DNA from 3 places in the Burkholderia sp. F1 genome. Region 1 is predicted to be linked to each of the others. Evidence: predicted binding sites of a transcription regulator. Region 1 holds the regulator's gene; each other region holds the start of a gene.
The links. Region 1 encodes sigma-54, which starts transcription at its own class of promoters, with help from an activator protein. Its sites were predicted from a motif close to TGGCANGNAANCTGCTTT; they were not measured.

Region 1 (7,493 bases):
AGCCGCGACGACGCGCCGACATCCACCGGTGCGTCACGATGCCGCACGATCACGTTCGCCTCGGCCGCGAGGCGTGTGGCGAGCGTTTCCGCGATGAAGACCGAGCGATGCTGCCCGCCCGTGCAGCCGATGGCGACGGTCAGGTAGCTGCGATTGTCTTCGCGGAAGTGCGGCAGCCATTTGATGAGAAACGCATGGATGTCGTCGATCATCTGGTGGACGATCGGCAGTGCGTCGAGAAACGCGATGACCGGCTGGTCGAGCCCGGTGAGCGGGCGCAGCTCGTGGTCGTAGTACGGATTCGGCAGCGCGCGCACGTCGAACATCAGGTCCGCGTCGAGCGGCACGCCGCGCTTGAAGCCGAACGATTCGAACATCAGCATCAGGTCGTCGTTCTTCTGCTCGATGAACCGCTTGACCCAGCTGCGCAGCACGTTCGCGCGCAGGTTGCTGGTGTCGATCTGATGGCCGAATTCGGCGAGCGGCGCGACCAGGTCGCGCTCGCGCTCGATCGCCTCCTCGAGCGACGACAGCAGGCCGACGTCGGCGTCGTGCGACGGCGAGCCGGACAGCGGATGGCGGCGGCGCGTCTCGGAAAAACGCTGGATCAGCGCCTGGGTGCTCGCGTTGAGGAACAGCACGCGCACGTCGTGCTCGCGCGACAGCGCGCGGATCAGACCGGGCATTTCGTCGAGCGACGCGCTCGAGCGTGCGTCGATCGCGACCGCGAGCCGCCCCTGGCCTTCCTCGGCCAGGTAGCGGGCCAGCTCGGGCAGCACGTGCGGCGGCAGATTGTCGACGCAGTAGTAGCCCGCGTCCTCCAGCGCGTTCAGCGCGACGGACTTGCCGGAGCCGGAAATGCCGGTGATGAGAACTATGCGCATGGGAAGCAGAAAATCCTGACGTTTCATCATAGCACCGGCACGACGCGCCCGCGCCGCGCGCCCGCACCGGTGCCGGTTACACGAGCTTGCCGGGGAACTGGCTATCGGGATCTTGCATCGCGAGTCGTTGCCGATCCATGAAATCGCGCAGCGTGTCGATGCCGCGCAACTGCAGGATCGTGTTGCGGACCGCCGCCTCGACCAGCACCGCGAGGTTGCGGCCGGCCGCGACCTGGATCGTGACCTTGCTGATCGGCAGGCCGAGCACGTCGACCGTCTGGCTTTCGAGCGGAAGGCGCTGGAACTCGCCGTCGGGGCGCCGCACCAGTTGCACGATCAGCTTCAGCTTCATTTTCCGCCGTACGGCGGTCTCACCGAAGATCGTCTTGATGTCGAGCAGGCCGAGGCCGCGCACTTCGAGCAGGTTCTGCAGCAGCGGCGGGCAGCGCCCTTCGACGAAATCGGGGCCGAGGCGCACGAAGTCGACCGCGTCGTCGGCGACGAGGCCGTGACCGCGGCTGATCAGTTCGAGGCCGAGTTCGCTCTTGCCGAGGCCCGAGTCGCCCGTCAGCAGCACGCCCATCCCGAGGATGTCGAGGAACACGCCGTGCAGCGTGGCGCGCGGCGCGAGGATGCGCGACATGTAGAGGCGCAGGCTGTCGATCACCGCGGCGGCGGACATCGGCGTCGTGAACAGCGGCGTCGACGAGCGCGTGCAGCGCAGCACCAGTTCGGGCGGCGCCGCGGCGCCGCCGGCGACGACGAGGAACGGCGGCTCGAGGGCGATCAGTTCGGCCATGTGGCGCGAGCGGTCTTCGTCGGTCTGCCGCTGGTAGTAGTCGATCTCGGCTTCGCCTAGCACCTGGATCCGGTTCGGGTGGATCAGGTTCAGGTGGCCGACGAGGTCGGCGCTCGACGTCGCATTGGCGACGGTATCCGCGGAAAAGCCGCGTTCCCAGCCTTCATGCCCCGTCAGCCAGCTGAGCTTCAGCGTGGCCGCGTTGTCGTCGAAGATGCTCTGGGCGTTGATGCTGGACGTATCCATGAGTCCGTCACTCCAGTGAGCCGGTGCGCGCGCGTGGCGGCGACGGTCGTCGCCACGCCGGGCCGGCGCCGGGCGGCCCGGGACGGCGGCGCGTGCCGCCTCGTTCGGGAAAATGTACCGCCCGGATCAACTCAAGGTTGCCACTGAGTGAGCAGGCTGTGCAACTCGGCGCGATCCGGTTCGTTGTGCAGACGCTCGCGCGCATCGCGGTCGGACAGCAGCTGTGCGATTTCCGACAGGATCTCGAGATGCTGCTGGGTGGCTTGCTCGGGAACGAGCAGGAAGATCAGGAGCGAAACGGGCTGGCCGTCGGGCGCCTCGAACGGAATCGGATCGGCGAGCCGCACGAACGCGGCGAGTGGATGCTTGAGGCCCTTGATGCGCCCGTGCGGAATCGCGACGCCTTCGCCGAGCCCGGTCGAGCCGAGGCGCTCGCGCGCGAACAGGTTGTCCGTGACGGTGCTGCGGGCGATGCCGTTCTGATTCTCGAAGATCAGCCCGGCTTGTTCGAAGACGCGTTTCTTGCTGGTGACGGAGAGGTCGATGACGACGTTCTCTAGGGGCAGGATTTTGGCTAGGCGATTCATGTTGGCAGGCGATAGGGCGGCCTGGGGTCTCCTCGCGGCGGCAGACTGATTTTCCATGTTTGGCAATATCAAGGCGTTAGGCGATGGAGACCTGCAAGGCACGGCGACCGTACCCAACGCCCCCCGGCAATAACCGAAGCATTATAGAACACGGGCGCGAGCGTGGCGCGGATGCGGGCGGCGCTGCGCCGGACACAAAAAAAACCGCCCGGCGAACCGGGCGGCGTGGCGATGCGGCATGGCAGGTTATTGCGGCGGCACTTCGATCTGTTCGAACTGCTCGACCGCCGGCTGAAGCTTGATCGGATCATGCGCATGCGTTTGCAGGCGCTCCATGTGCTTCACGACCTGGCGGTCCAGCTTGTCGATCAGCAGGTCGATTGCTGCGTACAGGTTGCCGTTTGCGCTTTCGACGAAGATATCCTTGCCCTTCAGATGCAGATTGATTTCCGCGCGTTGCTGCTTGTCCTTTTCCTTGTGGTTGTCGACCGAGAGGATCACAGTGCCATCGATCACCTGATCGCTATGCCGTAGCACCCGGTCCAGCTTGGTGATCACGTATTCGCGAATTGCAGGCGTGACTTCGAGATGATGTCCACTGATCTTCAGGTTCATAGTGCTTCTCCAAGCGAGTGACCACGCGGCCGCATCGAGGCGGCGCTCCGGTCGACATGCCCGTGCCGCACGGTGCGGCAGATGGCGGACAGGTCGCCCGGCCAGTTCCCCGTATGCGCGGTGGCCGGAACACGCCTGCCGCCGGGCAGGCAGCAGGCTTAAAGAGACTTGCGCAGATTTACTGCCGGGATCTTGAGGGCTTCGCGATACTTGGCAACCGTGCGGCGCGCGACCACGAAGCCTTGTTCTGCCAGCAGTTCGGCAATTCGGCTGTCCGAAAGAGGCGATTTTGGGTCTTCGGCTCCTATCAGTTGCTTGATGAGGGCACGGATGGCAGTCGACGATGCGGCGCCACCTGTGTCGGTCGAGACGTGAGATCCGAAGAAGTACTTAAATTCAAGCGTCCCGAACGGGGTCAGCATGTACTTCCCGGTTGTCACACGGCTGACAGTCGACTCGTGTAGGCCCAGCGTATCAGCTATTTCCCGCAAAACCAAGGGGCGCATGGCGATTTCGCCGTGCGCAAAGAAATTCTTCTGACGTTCGACAATAGCCTGTGCAACTCGCAGGATCGTGTCGAACCGCTGCTGGATATTCTTGATCAGCCAGCGCGCTTCCTGCAGCTGCTGCTTGAGCGAACCCGCGGACGGATCGCCGCGGCTGTTGCGCAGGATGTTCGCGTAGAGATTGTTGATCCGCAGGCGCGGCACGACTTCGGGATTCAACTCCGCCTGCCAGCCCTGGCCGACCTTCTTCACGATGATGTCGGGCACGACGTAGTCCGCTTCGGCCTTGCCGTACGCGGCGCCGGGGAACGGCTCCAGCGAGCGGATCAGCGCGTGCGCGTCGCGCAGCGCGTCGTCGTTCGCCTTCAGGTGCTTGCGCAACCGCGTGAAGTCGCGCGCGGCGAGCAGCTCGAGATATTGCGACACGATCTCGAGCGCGAGCGTGCGCGTCGGGGACGGATCGAGCCGCAGCAGCTGCAGCTTCAGGCACTCGGACGCCGAGCGGGCCCCGACCCCGGCCGGGTCGAAGCTGTGCAGCAGCGCGAGCGCGGCGTTCAGTTCGTCGCAATCGACTTCGAGTTCGGGCGGCAGGTCGGCGAGCACCTCGTCGAGCGTTGCGGTCAGGTAGCCGTCGTCGTCGAGCGATTCGATCAGGAACATCACGAGCGCGCGGTCGCGCGGCCCGGCCTGCGTGACGCGCAGCTGCGCGGACAGGTGGTCGCGCAACGACGTCGCCGCTTCCTGGACCTGCAGCGGCGGCAGGTCGTCGTCATCTGACGCGCCGCTCGCGCGGCCGAATTCGTCGAGGTTCCATTGCGGGCCGTCGCTGTCGCCGGACGCGTAGCCGTCATAGTCGTCCGCAGCGGCCGGCTCGTCGCGTTCGGTGCGCTCGCCGGTCTGGCCGGCGCCGTTCGTGGCCGCCATCGGCTCGGGGTTCGACGCGGGCGGCGTCTGCGCGATCAGCGAACCATCCGCGGCAACGCGCAGCGGGCTCGCGATCCATTCGTCGTCGCTCTCGAGCAGCGGATTCTGGGCGACCGCCATCGCCACTTCCTGTTGCAGTTCGAGCGTCGACAGCTGCAGGAGCCGGATCGACTGCTGCAGTTGCGGCGTCAGCGCCAGGTGTTGCGACAGGCGGAGTTGAAGGCTGGCTTTCATGGCAGGGAGGGAGTCATACCGGGAGTTTGCCACGACCCAGGCGCCTTGAGCCATCCGCGATTACGCGCGGCGTCAGTCCTGCCGGGAATGGACCGCGAACGGGACTGTAAAACGGGGCGCGGCCCCGCGCGGCGTGACCGGGCGGGGCGCGTTCTCGACAACGGGTTACATGCGGAAATGTTCGCCGAGATAGACGCGGCGCACGCTTTCGTTCTCGATGATTTCGCTCGGCGCGCCGGCGGCGAGCACGGTGCCGTCGCTGATGATGTACGCGTGGTCGCAGATGCCGAGCGTTTCGCGGACGTTGTGGTCCGTGATCAGCACGCCGATGTTGCGCTGCTTCAGGAACTTGACGATCTTCTGGATCTCGAGCACCGCGATCGGGTCGACGCCCGCGAACGGCTCGTCGAGCAGGATGAAGCTCGGGTTGGTCGCGAGCGCGCGCGCGATCTCGACACGGCGACGTTCGCCGCCGGACAGCGACAGCGCCGGATTCTCGCGCAAGTGGCCGATCTGCAGCTCGTCGAGCAGCGCCTCGGTGCGCGACGCGATCGCGTCCTTCGACAGGCGCTTGCCGCCGTCGTCGTGCTGCAGCTCGAGCACCGCGCGGATGTTCTCCTCGACGGTCAGCTTGCGGAACACCGACGCTTCCTGCGGCAGGTACGACAGCCCCAGCGACGCGCGCTTGTGGATCGGCAGCAGGCTGATCGAGCTGCCGTTCAGCGAGATCTCGCCCGCGTCGAGCGGCACGAGCCCGACGATCATGTAGAACGACGTGGTCTTGCCGGCGCCGTTCGGGCCGAGCAGGCCGACGACTTCGCCGCTCTTCACGTCGAGCGACACGTCCTTGACGACCGTGCGCGAGCCGTAGCGCTTCTTCAGGTTGCGGACGACGAGCGAGCTGCTGGTGCCGGCCGGCTGGCGGTTCGGTAACGCATTCATTGGCCCGGCGCCCCCTGGATCGTGGTCGACGGCGCCAGCTTGGCCGGCGCGCCGTTCAGCGGGGCGGGGCCGCCGCTGCGCGGCGACAGCATCGCGCGCACGCGGCCGTTCGGGTTGCCCGGCGCCGCGACGTCCTTGCCGCCGCGCGCGGTGTAGAAGTCGCGCTGGCCGTCGTAGGTGACCACGCTGCCGTGCACGGTGTCGGCGATCGTCGACGTGCCCTGCAGGCGGCGCACGGTCGCGGCGGTCGTGAGGGTCGTCAGGTCCTGCTTGCCGTCGTAGTCGATGCGTTCCGAGTCGCCGTCGATGTATTCGTCGAGCCCTTCGCGCTTCTGGCGGAACGACGCGTGCTTCTTGCCGCTGCCGTATGAGGTCGCGTACTGATAGCCTTCCGGATCCTGCCGCACTTCGACGCGATCACCCTTGATGATGATCGTGCCCTTCGTGATCACGACGTTGCCGGTCGCGATGGTGACCTGCTTCAGGTCGTCGTAGGTCAGGTTGTCCGCTTCGACGTTGATCGGCTTGCCCTGATCGGCCTTTTCGGCATGGGCGAGCGGCGCCAGCCCGACCAGCGGGAGCGCCACGAGCGTCGCGGCGAGCGCGGCGCGGGCGACGCGCCGGGCGCCGCCGTAAATCTGACACGGGAACGATTCGTTCATGCAGTCACGCGTGGGATGAGTTACTTGGGTTGACCTTTCGAGCCGCCGGACGCGTCCGACGCGGCGATCGTGCCGCGCACGTTGCCGTAAAGCTCGATGACCCGGGTGACGTTGTTGTACTTCATGCCGTCGGTCGCGTTGACGAGCGACAGGCCGCGCTGAAGTTTAACCGGCTTTTCGGTCTGGATCACATCGTCATTGACGAAGATCCGGAAATGCTGGGAATCCGCCTGCATCTGCGGATCGCCGCCGCCCGCGGCGCGCAGGATGCGCGCGTCGTCGTACAGGTCGACGATCGACACGTCGCCGTTGACGGTGCCGCGCTTCGAGGTGGTCGTCACGACCGGCTTGCCGGGCTGGAACGCACGCATCGCCGGGGTGGTCAGGTCGCTCGACTCGGTGTCCTCGTAGTGGATCAGCTTCGCCGCGGTCAGCCGGTACTGGGTCGTGCCCGACTGGTCGAGCTCGGTCACCGAGAAGTTGTCCGCGAAATAATCGGGCGTGTGCTGCTTCTGCTGCGCGGCGCCTTCGCTGGGCGGCGGCAGCGTCGCCTGCAGCAGCCACCACGTGATGCCCGCGAGCGCCGCGACCGCGGCGAGCGGCAGCAGCTGGGTCCAGCGGAATTGAGGATTCATCCGTCAGGCCCCGCAGGCTTGCGCGAGCAGCGCGTCGTAGCGGCGCTGCGCGCGCAGGATCGTGTCGCAGACCTCGCGCACCGCGCCTTGGCCGCCGCGGGCCTCGGCGACCCAGTGCGCACGGGCGATCACCTCGGGGTGCGCGTTCGCCGGCGCGGTCGCGAAGCCGCAGCGCAGCATCACCGGCAGGTCGGGCCAGTCGTCGCCCATGTAGCCGCATGCGTCCGGCGCGATGCCGAGCGACGCGGCCAGCTCGCCGAACACGGCAAGCTTGTTCTCGACGCCCTGGAACAGGTGCGCGATCTTCATTTCCCTCGCGCGCGCGGCGACGATCTCGGACTTGCGGCCCGTGATGATCGCGGTCGCGATGCCGGCCTCGCCGAGCAGCTTCACGCCGTGCCCGTCGAGCGAATTGAACGACTTCATCGCGTCGCCGGCGGCCGTGAACAGCAGGCCGCC
Region 2 (7,493 bases), 1.9 Mb from region 1:
TGCGGCGCAGGTTGCGCACGGCCTCGACGAAGTGGAACTCGCAGCGCGTGTTGAGGAACAGCGCGCTGTCGCCGGTGGGCAGCCCGAGGTCGACGAGCGCCGTCTGCCGGCCAAGCGACGCGGCGCCGCCGCTTGATGCACCGCTTGCCGCGCCGTCGGCCGGGCCCGCCGACCCGCGCTTGCGCAGCCAGACCGACAGGTTCGCGGCCAGCGTGCTCACGCCCATCCCGGCGCGCGCGCCGAGCAGCGCGACCAGCTTGCCGTGGCGGTTCGCCGGCTCGCCGCCGCCCGCGTGCTCGAGCAGCCCGCGCGTGATGCGCAGCGCATCTTCCGCGGCGCCGGACACGTCGATGAAGTCGCGCACGCCCGCCCGCAACGCGGCGAGCGCGCTTTCCGGTTCGGCGAGCGTGCCGAGCGCGACGACCGGCAGCCCCGGATGCGCAACGCGCACCGCGGCCGCCGCCGCGCTCGCCGCCGCCTGCGCGCCGGAGAAGTCGATGAAGACGATCGCGGGATTGAGCCCCGCGATGCGCTGCGCGAGCGCGCCCGGATCGAGCGGCGCGGCTTCCACCGCGCCGGCCGGCACCAGGGTCTCGCCGAGCCAGCCGATATGCCGATCGTGCTGCGACGCGCATACGAAGTAGTCGGTCACGGCGGGCTCAGCCAACGAATGGGTTCTCGCGTTCATGTGGGACATCCCCAGTCAGATAGCGCGCGACGACACGCCCCGCGTTCATTTCGAAAACCCCGGCGCCGCGTCGGGCGATGCGATGCCGCCGAGGTACGACCGCCACACCGGGCCGTCGCGCTGCTCGGACAGCTCGCCCGGCGTGGCCGGCAGCGAGGCGCCCTTCGCGATCGGCGCGACGAGGTGCGGCGTCACGATGATGACCAGTTCCTTGTCGTTCTGCTGATAGTTGAGCGTCTTGAAAAACGCCCCGATGATCGGCAGGTCGCCGAGGACCGGCACCTTGTTGACGTTCGACATCGTCTCGCGATCGATCAGGCCGCCGATCACGAAGCTCTCGCCGTCGCCGAGCTCGACCGTCGTGTCGGCGCGGCGCGTCGTGATCGCGGGCACCGCGACGCTGTTGATCGTCACCCCGTGCAGGAAATCGAGCTGGCTCGATTCGGGCGCGACCTTCAGCGCGATGCGGCGCGGGCTCAGCACCGTCGGCGTGAGCGTCAGGCCGACGCCGTACTGCTTCCACTGGATCGCCGTCGAACCGAGCGCCTGCGGCACCGGCACCGGGATCTCGCCGCCCGCGAGGAAGCTCGCGCTCTGGCCGGACAGCGCGACGAGCGTCGGCTGCGCGAGCACCCGTGCGAGATTGTTCGCTTCGAGAATCGACAGGTTCGCGAAGATGCCGCGGCCCGCCGAGTTCGCGACGAGGTTGAACGCGGATGCGACCGGAATGCCGGCCGTCGCCTGGAAGGCGGACGTCGCGGCGCCGGCGATCGACTGCAATCCGCCTGCGGTAAACGCACCGAACGCAAAGCCGTTGCTCTGCTTGAAGAAGTTCAGCCCGGCCTCCTTCAGCACCGAGCGGCTGAATTCGACGACGCGCACGTCGACCTGCACGGTGTTCCGGCCGCCGACCGTCGACGCGTCGATCACCGCGCCGCCCTTGCCGCCCGTTCCGTTCGCGCCGCCGCCGCGCTTGCCGGTCGCGCCCCCCGCGCCCCAGTTTGCGCCGGCCGCTGCGCCGCCCTTGTCGGCCATGTGCTGGCCGATCGCGGCGGCGCGCTCGTGCGCATCGAGCGACGCCGCCGAACCGGACAGCACCGCGACGTCGCCATACGCCTTCGCGTCCGGCGCCGAGCTGTCGAGCACCGCATGCGCGGCCGCGTCGACGACGTTGACGTTCCACACCGTCGGCTCGTCGCGGCCGCGCTCCCACAGCATCACGTTCGTCGAGCCGGGCGCCTTCGCGACCAGCAGCACCGCGCCGGCGCGGCTGCCCTTCATGATCAGCACGTCGGCCACCGACGGATCGCCGACCGCCACCCGCTGCAGCACGCGCCCGGCGGCGATCTGCCGTTGCGCGCCGACGGCGAGATCGATCGAGGCGCCGGCGCCGGCCGCCGCGGCCAGCGTCGCGCATGTCAGGGTCCAGATGGCAATCGCGAATGCAATCAGTGTGTTCTTCATTGTGTCGCTGCTTTCGATGACCGTGCGGGTTGTCGTTCAGAAGTTGTTCAATAGGCGACCGTCTCGGCCCGCCCGCCGCGAATCACTTCGATGCCGCCGCCCGGGCGCGCCACGACCGGGGCGCGCGGCGCGGCCGGCTCGCGTGACGCGCTGCGCGCGCGCGACGCGGACAGCTCGTCGAGCGCGACGCCCGTGGCCGCCACGGCCGACGGCCCGAGCTCGCCCATCGTGCGCATCGCGACGGTCTGCGCGGCGATTTCGTCATCGTGCGGATTGCGCAGCGCGAGCGTCAGGCGACCGTTCGCGTCGGCCAGCGTCAGCGCGTCGACCTGCGCGGTCGGCACCGCGAGCACCGCGGTCCGCGCCATGCTCGTCGGTCCCGCCGCGCCGTCGCGATCGGACGTCGCATCGCCGAACGCCAGCACGCGCACCTTCGACAGCAGCAGGCGCGCCTGCGTACGCGGAATTTCCGAGCCGGTCTGGCCGCCTGCGCCGCCCTCGCGCTTCAGGTTCAGGAACACGTCGACGAAGTTGCCGGGCCGCAGCCGGTTGCCGACCGCACTCGTTTCATCGACCCTGACCGCGACCGCCCGCTCGCCGGGCGCCACCTGGTCCGCGAGCCCCGACGACAGCACGGCCGCGAGCACCGGCGACGCGTCGAGAATGTCGTTCGCCGGCACGCGGCCGACGAGCGCCTCCGGATCGCTGAATGCGCCCGCCGGCAACACCGGCGCCTGCACGATCTTCAGCCCGTCGGCGGTGATCGCCTGCCCGGCCGGCAACAGGCGCGCGGCGACGACGAGCGGCACCGTCTGCGTCACCGCGGCCTGCGCCACGACCGGCGCCGGCGGACGGGCCGGGGCGCGCCCGAGCATCCACGCGTAGATGCCCAGCAATACTGCGATCGCAATCAGCAGGCCGGCGATGATTTTGGTCAGGTTGTTCGCCATGGTGAGTGTCGGGTGCCGTCAGTGATGTTGTTGTGTCGGTTGTGTCGGAGTGCTGGTCAGGGTTCACGCATCGGGATCGCGTCGCACATGCTGCGTCACAGGATGGTCGCCGGATTGATCTGCACGGTCGCCGTGCTCGTCAGCGCGCTCGGCAACACGAGGCCGAGCAGCGGCAGCGACGGCACCAGCGGATATTGCGCATACGGGTAGGTCACCGTGACCGTCACGCAGTACATCGACGCGTCGTAGCTGCACGACGCCGACGACGGCGCCGGCACCACGACGTTCGGCAGCCAGCGGGTCAGGTTCTGCGCGGCCCTGCGGGCTGCACTCGCGCGGTCCTGCAGCGCCTGCGCCCCTTGGCCGTTCGCCTCGGGCACATAGTTCAGCGCCGCCCGCGCACCCTCGGTCGCGGCCAGCGTCAGGTTCTGCTGGATCGCGAAGATCAGCCCGTACGACACGAGCGCGTAAAAGATCACGAAGAACAGCGGAAACACGAGCGCGAACTCGACCGCCGTCGCGCCCCGCTGGCGCCGACGTGCGCGCGGCTGCCGCTGCGTCGTCATTGCACGCCCCCTGACATGACGAGATGCGCGAGCCACCCTGCCGCCGGCGCCACGAGGCAAGCGGCATACGGCGTCGCGCGCCGGCCACCCAATGTCATCGCGGGCGCGCCGCGCCGCCGCAGCGCGCCGATCGACGTGTTCGACATCACCATCAGCGCAAGCGCATGCACGCCGGCCGCAATGCTCGCGACCACCCATAACCAGAGCAGCGCATGCATGCCGCACCATGTGCCGAGCACCGCGAATACCTTCACGTCCGCTGCGCCCATGACGCGAAAGGCGAAAAAGGGAAAAAGGCTGACTGCTGCGACCAGCATGCCGATTAATGCCTGCCTCGGGAAAACGCCGAATGGATTTGCGTGCGCGAATGTGCTTGCGAATCCCGCAATCAATCCCGCGACGACCAGCGTATTCGGTACGCGTCGAAAGCGGATATCGCCGAGTGCGACAAGCATCGCCCAGGCGAAAAAAATACCGATGCTGAACAGGAGTGCCATGTCGAAACCGGACGCGCGTGCGACAACGAGCGAGTCGCAATCGCGACTCGCTCGCCACGACTGCCGAACGCAGCGATCAGCCCGCGGCGGTTGCCAGCTGGTTGTAGATGTTGGTGAACACCGCGCCGAGTCGAGTGCCGATCTCCGAGACATTCACCATGATGGCAACAGCAATCAGACCCGCGATCAGACCATATTCGATCGCGGTCACCCCGTCTTCCTCCTTGAGGAAGCGAATCATCATTGCTTTCATTTTATTTCCTCGTGCCTGTATGTTTGTTTCTCTGGCCGTTTATACGATGGTTGGGTCCTCGCATATTCGGCCCGGCTCCGCGCCGTTTGCCACACTTGCCGTGACACCGACCGGATGCCCATTCTTTATAGCGCGTCTCGCTCGACGCGGATCATCATTTGATGCAAGTTAACATTCGTGCCATTGATCCTCCTCGAACGTCTGTACCAAATCGTACAAAACTTACACCCGCCACGAATCTTATCTCCGATCCCTTTTAATTTCCAACCTCTTTTAACAATCCTGATCGAAAAATCGACGTGTAGCACACCCTATTTGTACGGTGTTTCGGTACGTCTTACACATAGGATTTACGATAGGTTAGATGTGCACATCTAATCCACCTATAAAACAGAACGACCGTTCCCGCCCTCCTGTCCCCGCACGTTACGTCGTTCGCGTAACGCCAATGATGTGACGTTACGTTACGAACCGGCTGAAATCGCTCCCGGCTCCGGCCGCCCAAACAATTTCAACAATCTTTCAATTCGTGCAAGTCCTTTTCCGATAAGGAAATACCCCGTTTAAAACCCATCGTCGAACCGGCAATCGCCGAAATGGCACGACAGTTGCAGAGTAGTCCGCGCACCACTCATCACAACATCAGTTTTAATGCGAGGACGAAATGGACATTCAGGTAATCCCTCATGGCACGCTCCGGACGACTCTGATCGCGGCCACCGTGGCAGCCATGCTTTCCCTCTCTGCCTGCGGCGGCTCCGGTTCGATCAGCAAGGGCCTCGGCGGCTCGAACTCGAGCGGCGGCAGCGATTCGATTTCCACGTCCGGCGGCGGCACGTCCGGCTCGACGAGCGGTACGTCGGGGAGCACCAGCGGCAGCACCAGCGGTTCGACGAGTGGCAGCACGAGCGGCAGCACCAGTGGCACCACGAGCGGGACGACCAGCGGCACGAGCGGCACGTCGGGCGTGTCGTCGAACGCGGTGGGCAACGTGCTCGCCAGCAGCAGCAACATCGTGACCGGCGTCGGTTCGACCGTGTCGGGTCTCGGCACCGTGGTCGGCAGCCAGACGCTGCCGGGCGTCAACCCGCAGACGACGCAAGCGGCCGGCGGCATCGTGCAAAGCGTCGGCGGCGCGGTGACCGCGCTCGGCAATGGCCTCGGCAACGGGCTCGGCCAGCTCGGCGCGACGAGCAACCCGGTCGGCGTCACGGTGGCCAGCACCGGCGGCGTGGTCAATCAGCTCGGCAACGCGGTCACGCAGGCCGGCACGCTCGTCACGAGCCTCGGCAGCGGCCCGCTGTCGCCGCTCGCGCCCGTGACCGGCGCCGTCGGCGGCCTCGTGCAGACGGTCGGCAGCGCCGTCGCGAACGGCGGCAACACGCTCACCAACGCCCTGTCGACCGGCCCGATCCAGCAAGTCACGCAGACCGTCAGCTCCGTGATCACGCCGATCACGACGATGGTCGGCAACACGACCCAGACGGTTGGCTCCGCAACCGGTCTCGGCGCGCCGGTCAACACGCTGCTCGGCACGCTCGGCAATGGCCTGAACCAGGCCGGCGCCATGATCGCGTCGACGGGAGGCAACCCGGTCACGACCGGCCTCGGCACCACCGTGTCGTCGACGGGCAATACCGTGAAGGCGGTCGGCGGGCTGGTGACCGGCGGCAGCGGCGGCGTCGCCAACCCGCTCGCGCCGATCACGGGCATCGTGTCGACCGTCACCGGCGCGCTCGGCGGCGCGACGGGCGGTGCCGGCAGCCCGCTCGCACCGGTCACCGGCCTTGTCTCGACCGCCACCGGCGCACTCGGCGGCGCGACGGGCGGTGCCAGCGGCGCCAGCCCGCTCGCACCGGTCACTGGCCTCGTCTCGACCGTGACCGGCGCACTCGGCGGCGCGACGGGCAGCTCCAGCGGCGCCAGCCCGCTTGCACCGGTCACCGGCCTTGTCTCGACCGTCACCGGCACACTCGGCGGCGCGACGGGCAGCTCCAGCGGCGCCAGCCCGCTTGCACCGGTCACCGGGGCGCTGAACACGGTCACCGGCGCGGCCGGCGGCGCGACGTCGGGCGCACCGTCGCTGGCCGGCGGCACCGGCGCAGTGACGAGCTCGGGCACGTCGTCGAATCCGCTCGCACCCGTCATGTCGCTGATCGGCGGCCTGCTCGGCGGCATCCACAAGTAAATCCGCTCGTTCCCTTCATCGACAAGACTGCGAGGAGTCAACCATGCCCCAGCAACGTACTCTCACGTCGGCCGCGCTGCGCCGGTGGCGCGTTCCCCTCACCGCGTTCGCCGCGGCCTGCCTGCTCGCCGCCTGTGGCGGCAACGGCGTGAACGCGCCGCCGGCCAGCGCCAACGGCAGCACCACGAGCGGCGCGAACAACCCCAGCACGAACGGCACCAGCAGCGGATCGACGGGCACCAAGGGCGTCGTCAGCACGCTCGGCCAGACAACCTCGGATCTCGGCAGCACGATCGGCAACGTGAGCGTGCCGGGCCTCGGCAACGGCGTGACGCAAGGACTCGGCAGCACGGTGTCGAGCACGGGCACGATCCTCGGCGCAGCGGCGGACGCCGTCAGCAACGGGCTCGGCCAGATCGGCTCCACGCAGAACCCGGTCGGCACGACGGTGGCCGGCCTCGGCAACGTCGTCGGCGCGACGAGCAACACCGTGTCCGGGCTGAGCGCGACGGTCAAGGCGCTCGGCACCGGCCCGCTGGCGCCGCTCGCGCCGGTCACGTCCCCGGTCGGCACGGTGCTCGACACGGTCGCCAACGGCCTCGGCGCCGCCGGCAACACGATCGGCACGACGCTGTCGTCGGGCCCCGTGCAGCAGGTGACGCAGCCGCTCAGCTCGGCGATCACGCCGCTCGTCATCACGGCCGGCCAGCTCACGCAGCAGGTCGGCACGACGACGGGCCTCGGCCAGCCGGTTTCCGGCCTGCTCGGCCAGGTCGGCGGCGCGATCAGCTCGGCCGGCCAGCAGGTCGCGGGCACGTCGAGCCAGCCGCTCGTCGGCGACGTCGGCCAGCTCGTCACCTCGGTCGGCAACACCGTGACCAACGCCG
Region 3 (7,493 bases), on a different replicon from region 1:
CGACGATTTCCTGCTGGATCTTCGGGTCGAGCGCGCCCGACATCCCGTTGCAGGTCGTGCACGCGAACGCGACGATGCCGAAGCCGAGCTTCTCCAGCTCCGGCAGCAGGTTCGCTTCTTCCAGATACAGCTCGACCGCCTTCGAGCCCGGCGCGAGCGAGCTCTTCACCCACGGCTTGCGCACGAGGCCGCGCGCGTTCGCGTTGCGCGCGAGCAGGGCCGCGGCGATCACGTTGCGCGGGTTGCTGGTGTTCGTGCAGCTCGTGATCGCGGCGATGATCACCGCGCCGTCGGGCATCTCGCCCGCCTTCTCTTCCCACTGGCCGGCGATCCCGCGCGCGGCGAGGTCCGACGTCGGCAGCCGCTTGTGCGGATTCGACGGGCCGGCCATGTTGCGCACGACGGACGACAGGTCGAACGTCAGCGTGCGCTCGTACTGCGCGTGCTGCAGCGTGTCGGCCCACAGGCCCGCTTCCTTCGCGTAGGTCTCGACAAGCTTCACCTGCTCGTCGCTGCGGCCGGTGAGGCGCAGGTAGTCGGTCGTCTGGCCGTCGATGAAGAACATCGCGGCCGTCGCGCCATATTCGGGCGCCATGTTCGAGATCGTCGCGCGGTCGCCGAGCGTGAGGCTCGCGGCGCCTGCGCCGCGGAACTCCAGGTACGCGCCGACCACTTTCTCCTTGCGCAGGAACTCGGTCAGCGCGAGCACGACGTCGGTCGCGGTGATGCCGGGCTGGCGCTTGCCGGTCAGCTCGACGCCGACGATGTCGGGCAGGCGCATCCACGACGCGCGGCCGAGCATCACGTTCTCGGCTTCGAGACCGCCGACGCCGATCGCGATCACGCCGAGCGCGTCGACGTGCGGCGTGTGGCTGTCGGTGCCGACGCAGGTGTCCGGATACGCGACGCCGTCCTGCGCCTGGATCACCGGCGACATCTTCTCCAGGTTGATCTGGTGCATGATGCCGTTGCCCGGCGGGATCACGTCGACGTTCTCGAACGACTGCTTCGTCCACTCGATGAAGTGGAAGCGGTCCTCGTTGCGGCGATCCTCGATCGCGCGGTTCTTCGCGAACGCGTCCGGATCGAAGCCGCCGCACTCGACGGCGAGCGAGTGGTCGACGATCAGCTGCACCGGCACAACCGGGTTCACCTTCGCCGGATCGCCGCCGCGCTCGGCGATCGCGTCGCGCAGGCCCGCGAGATCGACGAGCGCCGTCTGGCCGAGGATGTCATGGCACACGACGCGCGCCGGGAACCACGGAAAATCGCGTTCGCGCTTGCGCTCGATGATCTGCTTCAGCGAATCGGCGAGGATCGCCGGGTCGCAGCGGCGCACGAGGTTTTCGGCGAGCACGCGCGACGTGTACGGCAGCGTGTCGTAGGCGCCGGGCGCGATCGCGTCGACCGCGGCGCGCGCGTCGAAGTAGTCCAGCGACGTGCCGGGCAGGGGTTTGCGGTAGGCGGTATTCATGATGTGGGGGCAACCTGGGTAAGACGTTCAGCGCGCGCCGGCCGCCCGCGTGGCGGGGGCCGGCGCGCGCTGCTTGCGTGTCAGCGCTTCTCGATCGGCACGAACTGCAGGTCTTCCGGACCCGTGTAGTTCGCGCTCGGGCGGATGATCTTGTTGTCGACGCGCTGCTCGATGATGTGCGCGCTCCAGCCGGACGTGCGCGAGATCACGAACAGCGGCGTGAACATCGCGGTCGGCACGCCCATCATGTGATACGACACCGCGCTGAACCAGTCGAGGTTCGGGAACATCTTCTTCGCGTCCCACATCACCGATTCGAGGCGCTCGGCGATGTTGTACAGCTTCAGGTCGCCCGCTTCCCTCGACAGCTTGTGCGCGACGCCCTTGATCACCTTGTTGCGCGGATCGGAGATCGTGTAGACCGGGTGGCCGAAGCCGATCACGACTTCCTTGTTCTCGACGCGGCGGCGGATGTCCACTTCGGCGTCGTCCGGCGAGCTGTAGCGGCTTTGGACTTCATACGCGACTTCGTTCGCGCCGCCGTGCTTCGGCCCGCGCAGCGCGCCGATCGCGCCGGTGATCGCCGAGTAGATGTCCGAGCCCGTGCCCGCGATAACGCGGCCCGTGAACGTCGACGCGTTGAACTCGTGCTCCGCGTACAGGATCAGCGACGTGTGCATCGCGTCGACCCACGACTTCGACGGCGCCTTGCCGTGCAGCAGGTGCAGGAAATGGCCGCCGATCGAGTCGTCGTCGGTTTCCGTCTCGATGCGCTTGCCGTTGTGCGAGAAGTGATACCAGTACAGCAGCATCGAGCCGAGCGACGCCATCAGGCGGTCGGCGATGTCGCGCGCGCCCGGCAGGTTGTGATCGTCCTTCTCCGGCAGCACGGTGCCGAGCACCGACACGCCCGTGCGCATCACGTCCATCGGGTGCGCGGACGCCGGAATCTGCTCGAGCGCCGCCTTCAGCGCGCTCGGCAGGCCGCGCATCGAACGCAGCTTCGCCTTGTAGGCGGCCAGTTCGGTCAGGTTCGGCAGCGTCTCGTGCACGAGCAGATGCGCGATCTCCTCGAACTCGCACGACTCGGCGACATCGAGGATGTCGTAGCCGCGGTAGTGCAGGTCGTTGCCGGTCTTGCCGACCGTGCAGAGGGCCGTGTTGCCGGCCGTCACGCCCGACAGCGCGACCGACTTCTTCGGCTTGAAGGCGCCTGCGGCGGCCGGTGCTGCTGCGTCTTTCGTCTCGCTCATGTTTCCGTTCTCCAGTATCCAGATTCGTGTATCGGGGGCGGGCCGCGTTACTTCTTGCCCTGCGCGAACAGCTCGTCGAGCTTCTGCTCGTATGCGTGGTAGCCGAGGTAGTCGTACAGCTCGGCGCGCGTCTGCATCGTCGGCACGGCCGCCTTCTGCGTGCCGTCGCGGCGCAGCGTCTCGTAGAAATTCAGCGCGGCCTTGTTCATCGCGCGATACGCGCCGCAGCAGTACAGCGCGATGTCGACGTTCGCCTCGCGCAGCTCGTCGAGCGTAAAGAGCGGCGTCGAGCCGAATTCGGTCAGGTTCGCGAGGATCGGCACCTTCACGGCAGCCTTGAAGCGGCGATAGTCGTCGAGCGTCTTCATCGCTTCGGGGAAGATCATGTCCGCGCCGGCCTCGACATAGGCAATCGCACGCTCGATCGCCGAGTCGATCCCTTCGGCGGCGGCCGCGTCGGTGCGGGCCATGATCACGAACTGGTCGTCGGTGCGCGCGTCGACCGCCGACTTGATGCGGTCGACCATCTCGTCGGTCGGCACGCATTCCTTGCCGGGACGGTGGCCGCAGCGCTTCTGGCCGACCTGGTCCTCGATGTGCACGGCGGCGACGCCGGCCTTGATGAACGAGCGGACCGTGCGCGCGATGTTGAACGCGCCGCCCCAGCCCGTATCGATGTCGACGAGCAGCGGCAGGTCGGTCGCGTTGGTGATCCGGTTCGCGTCGATCAGCACGTCTTCCATCGTGCTGATGCCGAGGTCGGGAATGCCGAGCGAATTCGCGGCGACGCCGCCGCCCGACAGGTAGACGGCCTTGAAGCCGACGGCCTGGGCCATCTTGGCCGCGTAGGCGGTGATCGCGCCGACCACCTGCAGCGGCTGCTCGGCCGCGACTGCCGCGCGGAATTTCGCGCCGGCGCTTTGAAGATGCGTGTTGCTCATGAACGGCCTCCTGATGGAATGCCTGCTACACAGCAAGTACCGGGCCAGCTCGCGTATCGCCGCTAACCCACTGATTCTTAAGCAACCGGCCGCATGCCATCGTGGCCGAATGATTTCAATTTGGAAATTTCGCGTTCCAAAAATGAAATCGCACGCGCATAATCGTTCGCCATGGACCTCTCCTCGATCAAGCCCGTCGGCCCCGCCGACCGCGCGGTGCGGCCGCGCGTCTGGGCGATGGGCATCAGCCGCCTGCGGGACCTCTTTCGCGAGATCGCCGGCGAATTCGACGAGCGCGCCGACGTGCGCATCGTGTCGCGCGCGTATGAAGAGGCGCTCAACGCGATCGCCGAGGCCGGCGCCGCGCGGCCCGACGTGATCGTCGCGGCCGGCTCGAACGGCAGCTTCCTGAAGACGCGCGCGCCGGTGCCGGTCGTGGTCGTCACGCCGACCGGCTTCGACGTGATGCAGGCGCTCGCGCGCGCCCGGCGCGACGCGTCGCGGATCGCGCTCGTCAGCGTCGGCGAGACGCCGCCCGAGGTGCGCCGCTTCGTCGCCGCGTACGGCCTCGACGTGGAGTTTGCGTCATATCAGTCCGCGCAGGAAGCGGAAACCTGCGTGCACGACCTGCGCGACCGCGGCATCGAGACGATCGTCGGCCCCGGCCTCGTCACCGACCTGGCCGCGAGCGTCGGCATGGGCGCCGTGTTCCTGTATTCGCATGCGTCGGTGCGCAAGGCCGTCGACACCGCGCTCGAGGTCGCCTATGCGACCCACGCGGAGGCACTGCGCCGGCAGCGCCTCGACAACCTGCTCCAGCACCTGCGCGACGGTGTCGTCGCGCTCGATGCGCGCGGGCGCGTCGAGGCAATCAACGAGCGGCTCGCGCTGGCGCTCGGGGTCGAACCCGCGGCGGCCGTCGGGCGCGCGCTGGTCGACCTGACGCCAGAGCTGCGCACGCTGCGCGGCGACGACGGCGACGCGCTCGCGACCGTGCGCGGCGTGCGCTACGTCGTGCATCGCGGCCCGCTCGTCGATCGCGGCGTCACGTCGGGCAGCGTGCTGACCTTCCAGGAATCGCGCGCGGTCGAGCGGCTCGACCGCGCGCTGCGCTCGCAGCCGGGCACGCAGCAGTTCGCGGCGCGCTACACGCTCGACGACGTGGTCGGCGCATCCGCGCCGATGACGCGCGTGCGCGACCTCGTGCGCCGCTACGCGAAATCCGACGCGACCGTGCTCGTGCTCGGCGAGAGCGGCACCGGCAAGGAGATGATCGCGCAGAGCCTGCATGCGCTGTCCGCGCGGTGCAGCTATCCGTTCGTCGCGATCAACTGCGGCGCGTTTCCGGAAGCGCTGCTCGAAAGCGAGCTGTTCGGCTACGAGGAAGGCGCGTTCACCGGCGCGCGGCGCGGCGGCAAGACGGGCCTGTTCGAGGCCGCGCATCGCGGCACGCTGTTCCTCGACGAGATCGGCGAGATGCCGCCGTCGCTGCAGAGCCGTCTGCTACGCGTGCTGCAGGAGCGCGAGGTGATCCGGCTCGGGTCGACCGAGCCGATCCGCATCGACGTGCGCGTGATCGCCGCGACGCACCGGCCGCTGCTCGCGGCCGTCGAGGACGGCACGTTCCGCGCGGACCTCTACTACCGGCTCAACATCCTGAACGTCGGGCTGCCGCCGCTGCGCGAGCGCCCGGCCGACATTCCCGCGCTCGCGGCCGCGCTGCTGGTGCAGGCCGCGCGGCGCGAGCCGCGGCTCGCGGACAGCCTGCGCGATGCCGGCGACGCGGCGCGCGTGCTCGACGCGACGCAGGCGATCCTGATGCGCTACCGGTGGCCCGGCAACGTACGGGAATTGCAGAACGTGATCGAGCGGATCGCGGTGGAGCTGGCGGAAGAAGCGGGCGACGACGGGCAGGCTGCGCCGTGCGGCGCGCTCGATCCCAACGCATTGCAGGCCATCGCGCCGGAACTGTTCGCGAGCCCGGCCGATGCGTGCGACGATCCGGACGATGCGCCGACGCTGCAGGCGCGCCGCCGCCGCGCGGAAGCCGACGAGATCCGCGCGGCGCTCGACGCATGCGGCGGCGATCGCGACCGCGCGTGCGCGATGCTCGGCATCAGCAAGACGACGATGTGGCGGAAGCTGTCCGGCAGGTAGGCGCCGCTTGCTGCAACGCGATTGCGTGCGCCGGTCCGCCACCGGTCCCCGGTCAGTCCGCCTTGTAATAGTGACGATGGGCCTTCGCGCGATTGCCGCATGACGCCATCGAGCACCAGCGCCGGCTGCCGTTCTTGCTGTCGTCGACGAACAGCCATTGGCACGCGTCGTTCGCGCACCGCTTGACCTTCGCGAGGCGCGCGCCGCCGAGCAGGTCGATCGCCGACCACAGCACCGGGCTCAGCAGCCCGCCGAGCGTCGCGGTCTCGTGCCCGACCTGCCACGCATACCGGTCGTTCGTGCGCACCAGCGCGACCCGCGGCGCCGCTTGCGCAAGATGGCCGCGCAGCGCCGCGACGTCGCGCGCCGGCGGCTCGCACTGCTCTGCCTGCGCGAGGTAGAGCCGGTAAAGCGTCTCCCGCAGCGCCAGCGCGCCGTCGAGCCATGCCGGCCCGGCATCCGCGATCGACGCGCGGCACGCGTCCGCCAGCGCGGCCGGCACGCCCGCCTGCTCGCGGCACCACGCCAGCAGGTCGTCGACCGTCCCGAGCGTTTCCGTCGGCATCTCGCTGCCGCGCCAGTAACGCGTATTCGCGAAATCGATGCTCAGCGTTTCCGGCGGCGCCGGAATCAGGAAGTCCGCGTCGGCGGAAGGATGCGTATCGCTCATGTCGCGATCGTATCTAACCACCATGCCGGTTGACAAGCGCAAGGACGTTTCCTAGCATAACCGGCATGGTGGTTAAAACTCGCTTGCCGCACTGACACCCACGCAGTCTCAAGGAGCAATGACATGATCGATCACCTTTCCTTCGGCGTCGCCCAGATCGACCGCAGCCGCACGTTCTACGACAGCGCGCTCGGCGCGCTCGGTTACAAGCGGCTGTTCGGCGACGCGTCGTCACTCGGCTACGGCACGGCCGAACCGGTTCTGTGGCTCACGCACACGACGCGCCCCGTGGCGGCCGATCCGGAATCGGGGCTGCATGTGTCGTTCAGGGCGTCGTCGCCGGTGGAAGTCGACGCGTTCTACCGTGCCGCGCTCGCACACGGCGGCACGGACAACGGCGGGCCCGGCAGGCGGGAGCACTACGGCCCCGGTTATTACGCGGCGTTCGTCACGGATCCCGACGGGTATCGGCTGGAAGCGCATTGCGAGCTGGACAACATCGTGTGACGGGTGCGTTCGTCACGTTGGAGACGCGTGCATCGCGCTCGATCGATCGGCCGCCCGTCGACCAAAGGCCCGATTCCGTGTTGCGCGGAATCGGGCCATTGCTTTTCGCATCGCTGAATGGCTACTGCGCGGCGCGCGTGCGCTGCAGCTGTTCGCCGAGCCCTTCGACGCCGAGCCGCACCGTCTGCCCCGGCTTCAGGTACACCGGCGCCGGCTTGACGCCCATGCCGACGCCCGGCGGCGTGCCGGTCGTGATCACGTCGCCCGGCTGCAGGCGCATGCAGCGCGACAGATACACGACGAGCTGCGCGACCGTGAACACCATCGTGCGCGTGTTGCCTTGCTGGTAGCGATGGCCGTCGACCTCGAGCCACAGGTCGAGCCGCTGCGGATCGGGCACGTCGTCGCGCGTGACGAGCCACGGGCCGATCGGGCCGAACGTGTCGAAGCCCTTGCCCTTGTCCCACTGGCCGCCGCGCTCGAGCTGCCAT

Region 2: a site for sigma-54 is predicted at 5,016-5,033, ahead of ACFIMZ_RS08050 (collagen-like triple helix repeat-containing protein). Genes of this name have one in related genera too.
Region 3: a site for sigma-54 is predicted at 3,698-3,715, ahead of prpB (methylisocitrate lyase). Genes of this name have one in related genera too.

Annotation. Positions count from the first base shown of each region.
Region 1 is NZ_CP172421.1:3,601,640-3,609,132, reverse strand. Features, by position in the region: gene rapZ (RNase adapter RapZ) at 1-884, opposite strand, end outside; gene hprK (HPr(Ser) kinase/phosphatase) at 961-1,929, opposite strand; gene ACFIMZ_RS17000 (PTS sugar transporter subunit IIA) at 2,061-2,573, opposite strand; gene hpf (ribosome hibernation-promoting factor, HPF/YfiA family) at 2,763-3,131, opposite strand; gene ACFIMZ_RS16990 (RNA polymerase factor sigma-54) at 3,290-4,795, opposite strand; gene lptB (LPS export ABC transporter ATP-binding protein) at 4,961-5,737, opposite strand; gene lptA (lipopolysaccharide transport periplasmic protein LptA) at 5,734-6,399, opposite strand; gene lptC (LPS export ABC transporter periplasmic protein LptC) at 6,420-7,034, opposite strand; gene ACFIMZ_RS16970 (KdsC family phosphatase) at 7,038-7,493, opposite strand, start outside.
Region 2 is NZ_CP172421.1:1,671,981-1,679,473, reverse strand. Features, by position in the region: gene ACFIMZ_RS08080 (fimbrial protein) at 1-688, opposite strand, end outside; gene ACFIMZ_RS08075 (type II and III secretion system protein family protein) at 734-2,152, opposite strand; gene cpaB (Flp pilus assembly protein CpaB) at 2,200-3,102, opposite strand; gene ACFIMZ_RS08065 (TadE family protein) at 3,198-3,668, opposite strand; gene ACFIMZ_RS08060 (A24 family peptidase) at 3,665-4,165, opposite strand; gene ACFIMZ_RS08055 (Flp family type IVb pilin) at 4,242-4,418, opposite strand; gene ACFIMZ_RS08050 (collagen-like triple helix repeat-containing protein) at 5,083-6,606, shown strand; gene ACFIMZ_RS08045 (collagen-like triple helix repeat-containing protein) at 6,650-7,493, shown strand, end outside.
Region 3 is NZ_CP172422.1:154,649-162,141, reverse strand. Features, by position in the region: gene acnD (Fe/S-dependent 2-methylisocitrate dehydratase AcnD) at 1-1,474, opposite strand, end outside; gene prpC (bifunctional 2-methylcitrate synthase/citrate synthase) at 1,555-2,727, opposite strand; gene prpB (methylisocitrate lyase) at 2,775-3,668, opposite strand; gene prpR (propionate catabolism operon regulatory protein PrpR) at 3,840-5,825, shown strand; gene ACFIMZ_RS19705 (CGNR zinc finger domain-containing protein) at 5,878-6,495, opposite strand; gene ACFIMZ_RS19700 (VOC family protein) at 6,619-7,002, shown strand; gene ACFIMZ_RS19695 (ureidoglycolate lyase) at 7,124-7,493, opposite strand, start outside.